Regions from separate parts of the Streptomyces sp. NPDC001020 genome, predicted to be linked through region 3. Evidence: riboswitches for the same ligand, from Rfam matches in the RefSeq annotation. Region 3 holds a riboswitch; each other region holds the start of a gene.

Region 1 (2,258 bases), on a different contig from region 3:
CAGGGGCTCGCGGACGAGCTGCAGCTCGTGGTGGCGCCGCTGTTCGTGGGAGAGGCGGACGCGCCGCGGATGTTCGGGCCCGGGACGTACCCGCCGGGGCGGATGCAGCTGGTGGAGACGCGACCGGTCGGGGACGTCGTGCTGCTGCGGTACGTCCCCACGGCGCCCGGCACCGGGAGGCAGGCCTCGGCCGCGGACCGGCGGTGGCTGGAGAAGGCCTGCGAGCTGGCGGCGCAGTGCCCGCCCTCCCGTACGGCCTTCAGCGTCGGCGCGGTGATCGTCGCGGCCGACGGGACGGAGCTGGCACGGGCGCACTCGCGGGAGGGCGGCGATCCCGTGGTCCACGCGGAGGAGGCGGCGCTGGCGAAGCTCGACCCGGCGGACCCCCGGCTGGCCGCCGCCACGGTGTACAGCAGCCTGGAGCCGTGCGCCCGCCGTGCCTCCCGGCCCGCGCCGTGCGCCCGGCTGATCCTCGACGCCGGGGTGCGGCGGGTGGTCACGGCCTGGCGCGAGCCGGACACGTTCGTGGCATCGGCCGACGGGAGCGGGGTGCTGGCGGCGCAGGGTGCGGAGGTGGTGGTCCTGCCGGAGTACGAGCAGCGGGCGAAGGCCCCGAACGCCCATCTGCTGTCCCCGCCCGGCCGCTCCTGACGGCACCGGTGGCGCTGAAACAGCCGGTGCGGGAGGGCGGCGCGAAACCTGTGTGCGGGGAGTCCCGTGAATGACGTACACTGGAATCACCGACGCGGGGTGGAGCAGCTCGGTAGCTCGCTGGGCTCATAACCCAGAGGTCGCAGGTTCAAATCCTGTCCCCGCTACTGATGGCCGAGGGCCGGAATCCGAAAGGGTTCCGGCCCTCGGTGCATTTTCCCCTCGCGGCCGTCGGCGGGCACGCCCGGCGCGAGAGGCCGGACGCGTTCCTGAGGAGCGGTCCGCCACATCGGCGGTCGTGCGAGGGAGGTGCGGGCTCCGCCGACCGTGCGCCGCTCCCGTACCCCCGATCTTTGTCACAGCACGTGAGCAAACCGTCCCTGTGCGCATAACAACTGACGCACCGTCAATACCTGTGAGGTGGCTGAGGTGCGGTCAACTCGCCCGTTTTCCAACGCTCATGAGGTGAAAGTCCAGGCCGAGGACGTCAATGATCTGGCGGAACAACTTGGAATACGGCCCCTGTGTCTATTAACGTTCGATAACGCAGCGCGGTCGTCCCAGCCGTCACAAGAGGCGGCTCCGTGCGCGTGTGCCGAATCCCGCAAGGGAACCGGGGAACCAACACCCTGGGGTGAATCGGGCGGATGCCGCCGTGGAAGCACGGCCGGAATGCGCGCGTAGGAGACCTTCCCGCTCCGAACCCGTCAGCTAACCCGGTAGGCGAGACGGAAGGAAAGGAGCGCGCCTTCGTGGCGTCCAACCGGCCTGCCCAGAACACCTCGTTCGCCCCCGAGGACACCCAGACGTACGGCTTCGTGGCTCGCGCCGACGAGGGCCCCTGGGAGGAGTGGAGCCCCTCGGAGGAGTCCCTCCGCCCCGTCCGTGGCAGGCACCGCGTCAAGCAGCGCGGGGGCGGTCTCGCACGCAGCTCCACCGTTCTCGGCGTCGGCGTGATCGCCGCCGTCGGCGCGGGCGGCATGGCCACCGCCCAGACCGGCAAGCCGCCGGTGTCGATATCCCTGCCGGACCTGCCCTCGGTCAAGGACTCCGCCAAGGCGCTCATCGGCGAGGACAGCGAAACCCCGAAGGACTCCGCCACCACCCTCAGCGACGTCGGCCTGACCACCGCCGACGCCACCTCGGGCACGGACGACGCGGGCGAGGCACTGCGCGCCCGGATCATGCAGCAGGCCGATTCCCAGCAGAACCAGCTCGACCAGGAGGCCGCGCGCGTCGCTGAGGAGGCCGCCGCGAAGAAGGCCTCCGAGGACGCGGCCAAGGCGCAGGACGAAGCCAAGGCCAAGGCCGCCGCCGAGAAGAAGAAGGCGGAGGAGGCCAAGCGGAAGGCGGAGGAAGAGGCCAGGAAGAAGGCCGAGGCGGAGCGACTGGCCGCACTGGCCAAGCAGTACTCCCTGCCGACCTCCTCGTACACCCTGACCTCGCACTACGGTGACCCCGGCACCATGTGGTCCTCCGGCCACCACACCGGCCTGGACTTCGCCGCGCCCACGGGCACGCTCCTCAAGGCGATCCACACCGGCACCATCACCGAGGCGGGCTGGGCCGGCGCGTACGGCTACCGCACGGTCCTCACCCTCGATGAC
Region 2 (2,258 bases), on a different contig from region 3:
TGGTCACTAGGTCGATGGCGTTGGCTGTCGACTGGCTCACGGAGTTTGTCGATCTGTCTCCGCCATCACTCAAGTCAGCGTATCCGGTCACGTTTCGATCACCACGAGCGCCCGCTGTTCCAGGCCAGGCCGTATCGGATCACGAACGGCGCATTCAAGACCAGGTGATACAAAAAGGTATTTATCGGTACAGCCGAAAAGCGCCCCTCATAGCCGGAAGCGACCCCCGTTCGGTGGGTGTCGGCGATCCCGACAGGCGCCGTCACGAGAGACGCGACCGCCACCGTCACCCGGCCGGGCGCACGCACCGACGTCCCACCCATGCCGCGCTCACACTGAAACCCACCCTCACCCTCACCCCAGGGCGGCACCCGTCTGTACGCACCGGCATGGCGCCCACCGACCGGCGATCCGCACCGGCCGCCCCAAAACCTCGCCCTGCCACCCACTCCACTGACTCCACCGCGCCCCGCGACGAGCCACATCTCCCCCGGCACGCGGGGCACGGCCACGCCTTCACGCACGACCACACCTTCTTGCCCATGGAGACGCGCAGGCACGACACGCCGCCGACAAGTGCGGCGAGACGGCGTTCCACCGGTGCCGGAGGGGCGGATTCCGCGCACACCGAATGAACGGACGGATTCCGTGTACGGCGACCGGCGGGGCGGAGGTTGCGGCGCACAGGACTTCGTAACTGCCAGAATGTGAACCTTTTGCCCGAATTACCCATTTATGCGAGCTACGCACCAATTGGGATCAAGATGGTGTGAGTGAAATGGGTCACGCCAGCACCCAAATCGGACATTCGAGGCCGTTCGCCAACTCCCCATTTGCAGGCGGCAAGTTGAGTCCTACTCAACAAAATGGATCATACCCCCCATTCCCCCAGGTCAAGGTCATTTTGATCGGACCGTGATGTCTGGCCTTGTTTCCGACATGTGCTTCCGCATACCTTCCCTTCACCCGAGCGGACGCCAAATCCTGCCACCGCTCGAAAACCCATCGACCCCTTTAAGGCAGGAGCGGGGGACCCAGGTAAGTCGCCGATCCGGACACCGCGCCGGTACGGCTCGGGGTGAAGCCGTGGCCTCTTCGACGAGGACATGGCCGGGCACCTCCCCGCCCGAACCCGACAGCTCACCTCGCAGGCGTCAGGAGAGGAATACGACATGCCCGCTTTCGCCCTGCCCACACGCCGTCGGGACCGCGGCTCCAAGGCCACCCGCCTCACCCGCACCCTCGCCCTCGCCGGCGCCGGTGCAGCCGTTCTCGTCCTCCCGGTCGCCGGCGCGACCAGCGCTTTCGCCGCCCCCGCTGCCACGCCGACCGTGGCCGTGACGACCCAGGGCACGACCCTCGACAGTTGGATCCGCCAGTCGCTGACGGTCATGGCGCAGCACGGCATTCCCGGTACGTACAACGGCATCTACCGCAACGTGATGCGCGAGTCCTCGGGCAACCCGAAGGCCATCAACCTCTGGGACTCGAACGCCCGAGCTGGCATCCCGTCCAAGGGTCTCCTCCAGGTCATCGACCCGACGTTCCGCACGTACCACGTGCCGGGCACGGCGTTCGACCCGTACGACCCGGTGGCGAACATCACCGCCGCGTGCAACTACGCCGCCGCACGGTACGGCTCGATCGACAACGTCAACAGCGCGTACTGAGGCAGCCCGGCCGAGAGCTGCCGCCGGGGCCTACCGCCCCACGAAGAGTCGTTCGAGGACGACGGCGATGCCGTCGTCCTCGTTCGACGTTGTGACCTCGTCCGCGACCGCCTTGAGTTCGGGATGGGCGTTGGCCATGGCTACGCCATGCGCGGCCCACTGGAACATGGGGATGTCATTGGGCATGTCACCGAAGGCGATGGTCGCCGACGGCGACAGGCCCAGGTACTCGGCGGCCAGCGCGAGACCCGTCGCCTTGGTGACACCGCACGGCTGAAGCTCGACGGTGCCGGGCCCCGACATGGTGACCGAGGCAAGGGAACCGACCGCCTCGCGGGCCGCCGTGGCCAACTCGTCGTCGGACAGGGCGTGATGGCGCAGCAGCACCTTGCTGATCGGCTCGCACCACAGGTCGTCGCGCCGTTCGACGCGCACCGCGGGCAGGGTGGGATGCGGCATCAGGTAGCCGGGCTCGACGAGCGTGAGCCCGTCCACCCCGTCCTGGTCGACGGCCGCGTACACCTGCCCGACCTCGGCCTCGATCTTGCCGAGCGCGGTCTCGGCCAACTCCCGGTCCAGGGTGACGGA
Region 3 (2,258 bases):
GGAACGAGGTCGTCGCGGGGCGCGAAGGCAGTGAAGCCCCGCTCCGGCACGTACGGGGGAACACGCACCGGAGCGGGGAGTTCGTGGGGACGGGGGCCCTCTCCACGCGACCTCGCTCCGGAGGCCGCGTGGAGAGGGGGCTGTGGCCCGGCTACCGAACGCCTGTCACTTCAGGTGGAGCTGCTGGCCCGGGTAGATGAGGTCGGCGTTCTCGACGATGTCCTTGTTCAGCTCGAACAGCTTGTGCCAGCCGCCCCGGACGTGATGCGTCGCGGCGATGGAGCTGAGGGTGTCGCCCTTGGTGACCCGGTACTCGCCGTCACCCTTCTTGACCTTCTTGCCGGTCGGGGTGGTGACGGTCTTCTGCGCCACCGGGCGTTCCGACGAGCGGGCCGCCCGCTGCTCGGTCGGGCGGGACGCGGTGCCGCTCTGCGCGGAGTCGCTGGAGGAGCTGTTGCCGCTGGAGGAGCTGTTGCCGCTGGAGGAGGCCGCGCCGCCGTTGTAGGCAGTGCTGGACAGACCCTTGCCGCAGACCGGCCAGGCACCCTTGCCCTGGCCCGCGAGGACCTTCTCGGCGACGGCTATCTGCTGCGCCTTGGTGGCCAGGTCGGCGCGCGAGGCGTAGGCGGTGCCGCCGTACGCGGCCCAGGTGGAGTTGGTGAACTGCAGACCGCCGTAGAAGCCGTTTCCGGTGTTGATGGACCAGTTGCCGCCGGACTCGCACTGGGCGACGGCGTCCCACTCGGCGGCGGTGGCGGCGGAGGCATTGCCGGCCGCCATCAGCGGGGCGGCGACGGCGGCGCCGGTGACACCGGCGAGCGTGATGGCGCGGACGGCCTTGGACGGGCGACGGTGCTTGCCCTTGCCGGAAGACAGCATGGTTCGTTCCCCTCACCGACGCCTGCGAGGTGAGCTGTCGGGTTCGGGCCGGTTGAGTCGCCCGGCCGCGCACCTGAGGGCACGCGGCTTCACCCCAAGCCGCCCCGGTCAACTCCCGGGTGCGGCACTTACCTTGGGTCCCCCGCTCCTGCCTACGGCGCTTGACGCGACGACTGTTCCCGGGCGGCCGCTGGCAGGATTCGGCGTTGCGACCGTCGGGGCCCGCTGTGGCGAGCGGTCATGACCGTAAGCAGCCGATCCGTCGAATTTCAAAGACGATCAGCACTTATGAGACTCATATCTCACTCTCGCCAAAACGGACATTCAACTCGAAGTAGGACGTGAACTGTCGTCAGAGGAGCGACAGTTCAGCGCTCCCCCTCGGTCCGCTCACCCTGCAACGCGAGGTTCTGACCGGGGAAGATGAGGTCGGGGTCGGAGCCGACCGTCTTCTTGTTCGCGTCGTAGAGCGCGCCCCATCCGCCGTGAAGGTCAAGCGAGTCGGCGATGGCGGACAGACTGTCTCCGGGGCGGACGGTGTACGAGCCGTCGACGGGGCCGTGCGCGACGTGGGAGTCACGCGAGCCATGCCGACCGGCCGAGTCACCCCCATGCCCCTTCGTGCCACCCTCGTCGGCACTGCCGCCGCGGTGACGCCCCCCGCTGGAGGCCCGGCCCGCATCCACGTCCGAAGTGTCTCCACTCGGCACGGACTTGTCCGACTTGCCGTGCTTCGTCGCATCCTCCGACGGTCCACGGGACTCCCGCGCGTCGCCCGCACCGGCGTCGTTCGCGGTCGAGCCGGCGCTCGGCTTCGCATGAGAGGAGGAGTCGGGCGCGGAGGACGACGGGGACGTCGAGGGCGCGGGGGAGGAAGAGGGAGAGGGAGAGGAGGGGGAAGCGGGAGAAGCGTGCGACGGTCCGGCCGACTTGGAAGAGCCGTGCGAGTGGGACCGGCCGTGGCCGGGCGTCGAGTCGGCGGTGGGGCGGGAGGAGTCGTCGGCGACGCCCGTGTCCACACGGGTCGAGCCGGAGTGCTTGTTCAGGCCGGAGACGGGGGCGCAGGTGTGCCACGCGGAGACACCCTGGTGGGCCAGGAGCCTCTCGGCGACGGCGATCTGCTGCGAGCGGCTGGCCTGGTCCGCGCGGGGCGCGTACTCGAGGCCGCCGTACTTCTCCCAGTCCGCCTGCGTCAACTGGAGCCCGCCGTAGCGTCCGTTGCCGGTGTCGGCGCTCCAGGAACCGCCGCTCTCACACATCGCGACCTGGTCCCAGGCGGTGGCGTCCGCCGCACTCGCACTGGTGGCACCGAGGAGCGGGATCGCGATCGCCGATCCGGTCACTCCGGCCGCGACGATGAGGGCCGGGGCTTGACGGGG

Evidence for each region. Region 3 has a riboswitch for cyclic di-AMP ahead of ACWDEX_RS02030 (transglycosylase family protein). Riboswitches for the same ligand answer to the same signal wherever they lie in the genome.
Region 1: it holds a riboswitch for cyclic di-AMP, as region 3 does, so the genes downstream of both, ACWDEX_RS35350 (M23 family metallopeptidase) here and ACWDEX_RS02030 (transglycosylase family protein) in region 3, are expected to answer to the same signal.
Region 2: it holds a riboswitch for cyclic di-AMP, as region 3 does, so the genes downstream of both, ACWDEX_RS11045 (transglycosylase SLT domain-containing protein) here and ACWDEX_RS02030 (transglycosylase family protein) in region 3, are expected to answer to the same signal.

The regions. Positions count from the first base shown of each region.
Region 1 is NZ_JBSFLQ010000066.1:16,253-18,510, reverse strand. It holds gene ACWDEX_RS35360 (dihydrofolate reductase family protein) at 1-651, shown strand, start outside; tRNA gene ACWDEX_RS35355 (tRNA-Met) at 745-818, shown strand; cyclic di-AMP (ydaO/yuaA leader) riboswitch at 1,235-1,392, shown strand; gene ACWDEX_RS35350 (M23 family metallopeptidase) at 1,404-2,258, shown strand, end outside.
Region 2 is NZ_JBSFLQ010000009.1:100,095-102,352, forward strand. It holds cyclic di-AMP (ydaO/yuaA leader) riboswitch at 994-1,168, shown strand; gene ACWDEX_RS11045 (transglycosylase SLT domain-containing protein) at 1,173-1,670, shown strand; gene ACWDEX_RS11050 (HAD family hydrolase) at 1,701-2,258, opposite strand, start outside.
Region 3 is NZ_JBSFLQ010000002.1:84,916-87,173, forward strand. It holds gene ACWDEX_RS02030 (transglycosylase family protein) at 166-879, opposite strand; cyclic di-AMP (ydaO/yuaA leader) riboswitch at 884-1,049, opposite strand; gene ACWDEX_RS02035 (transglycosylase family protein) at 1,248-2,258, opposite strand, start outside.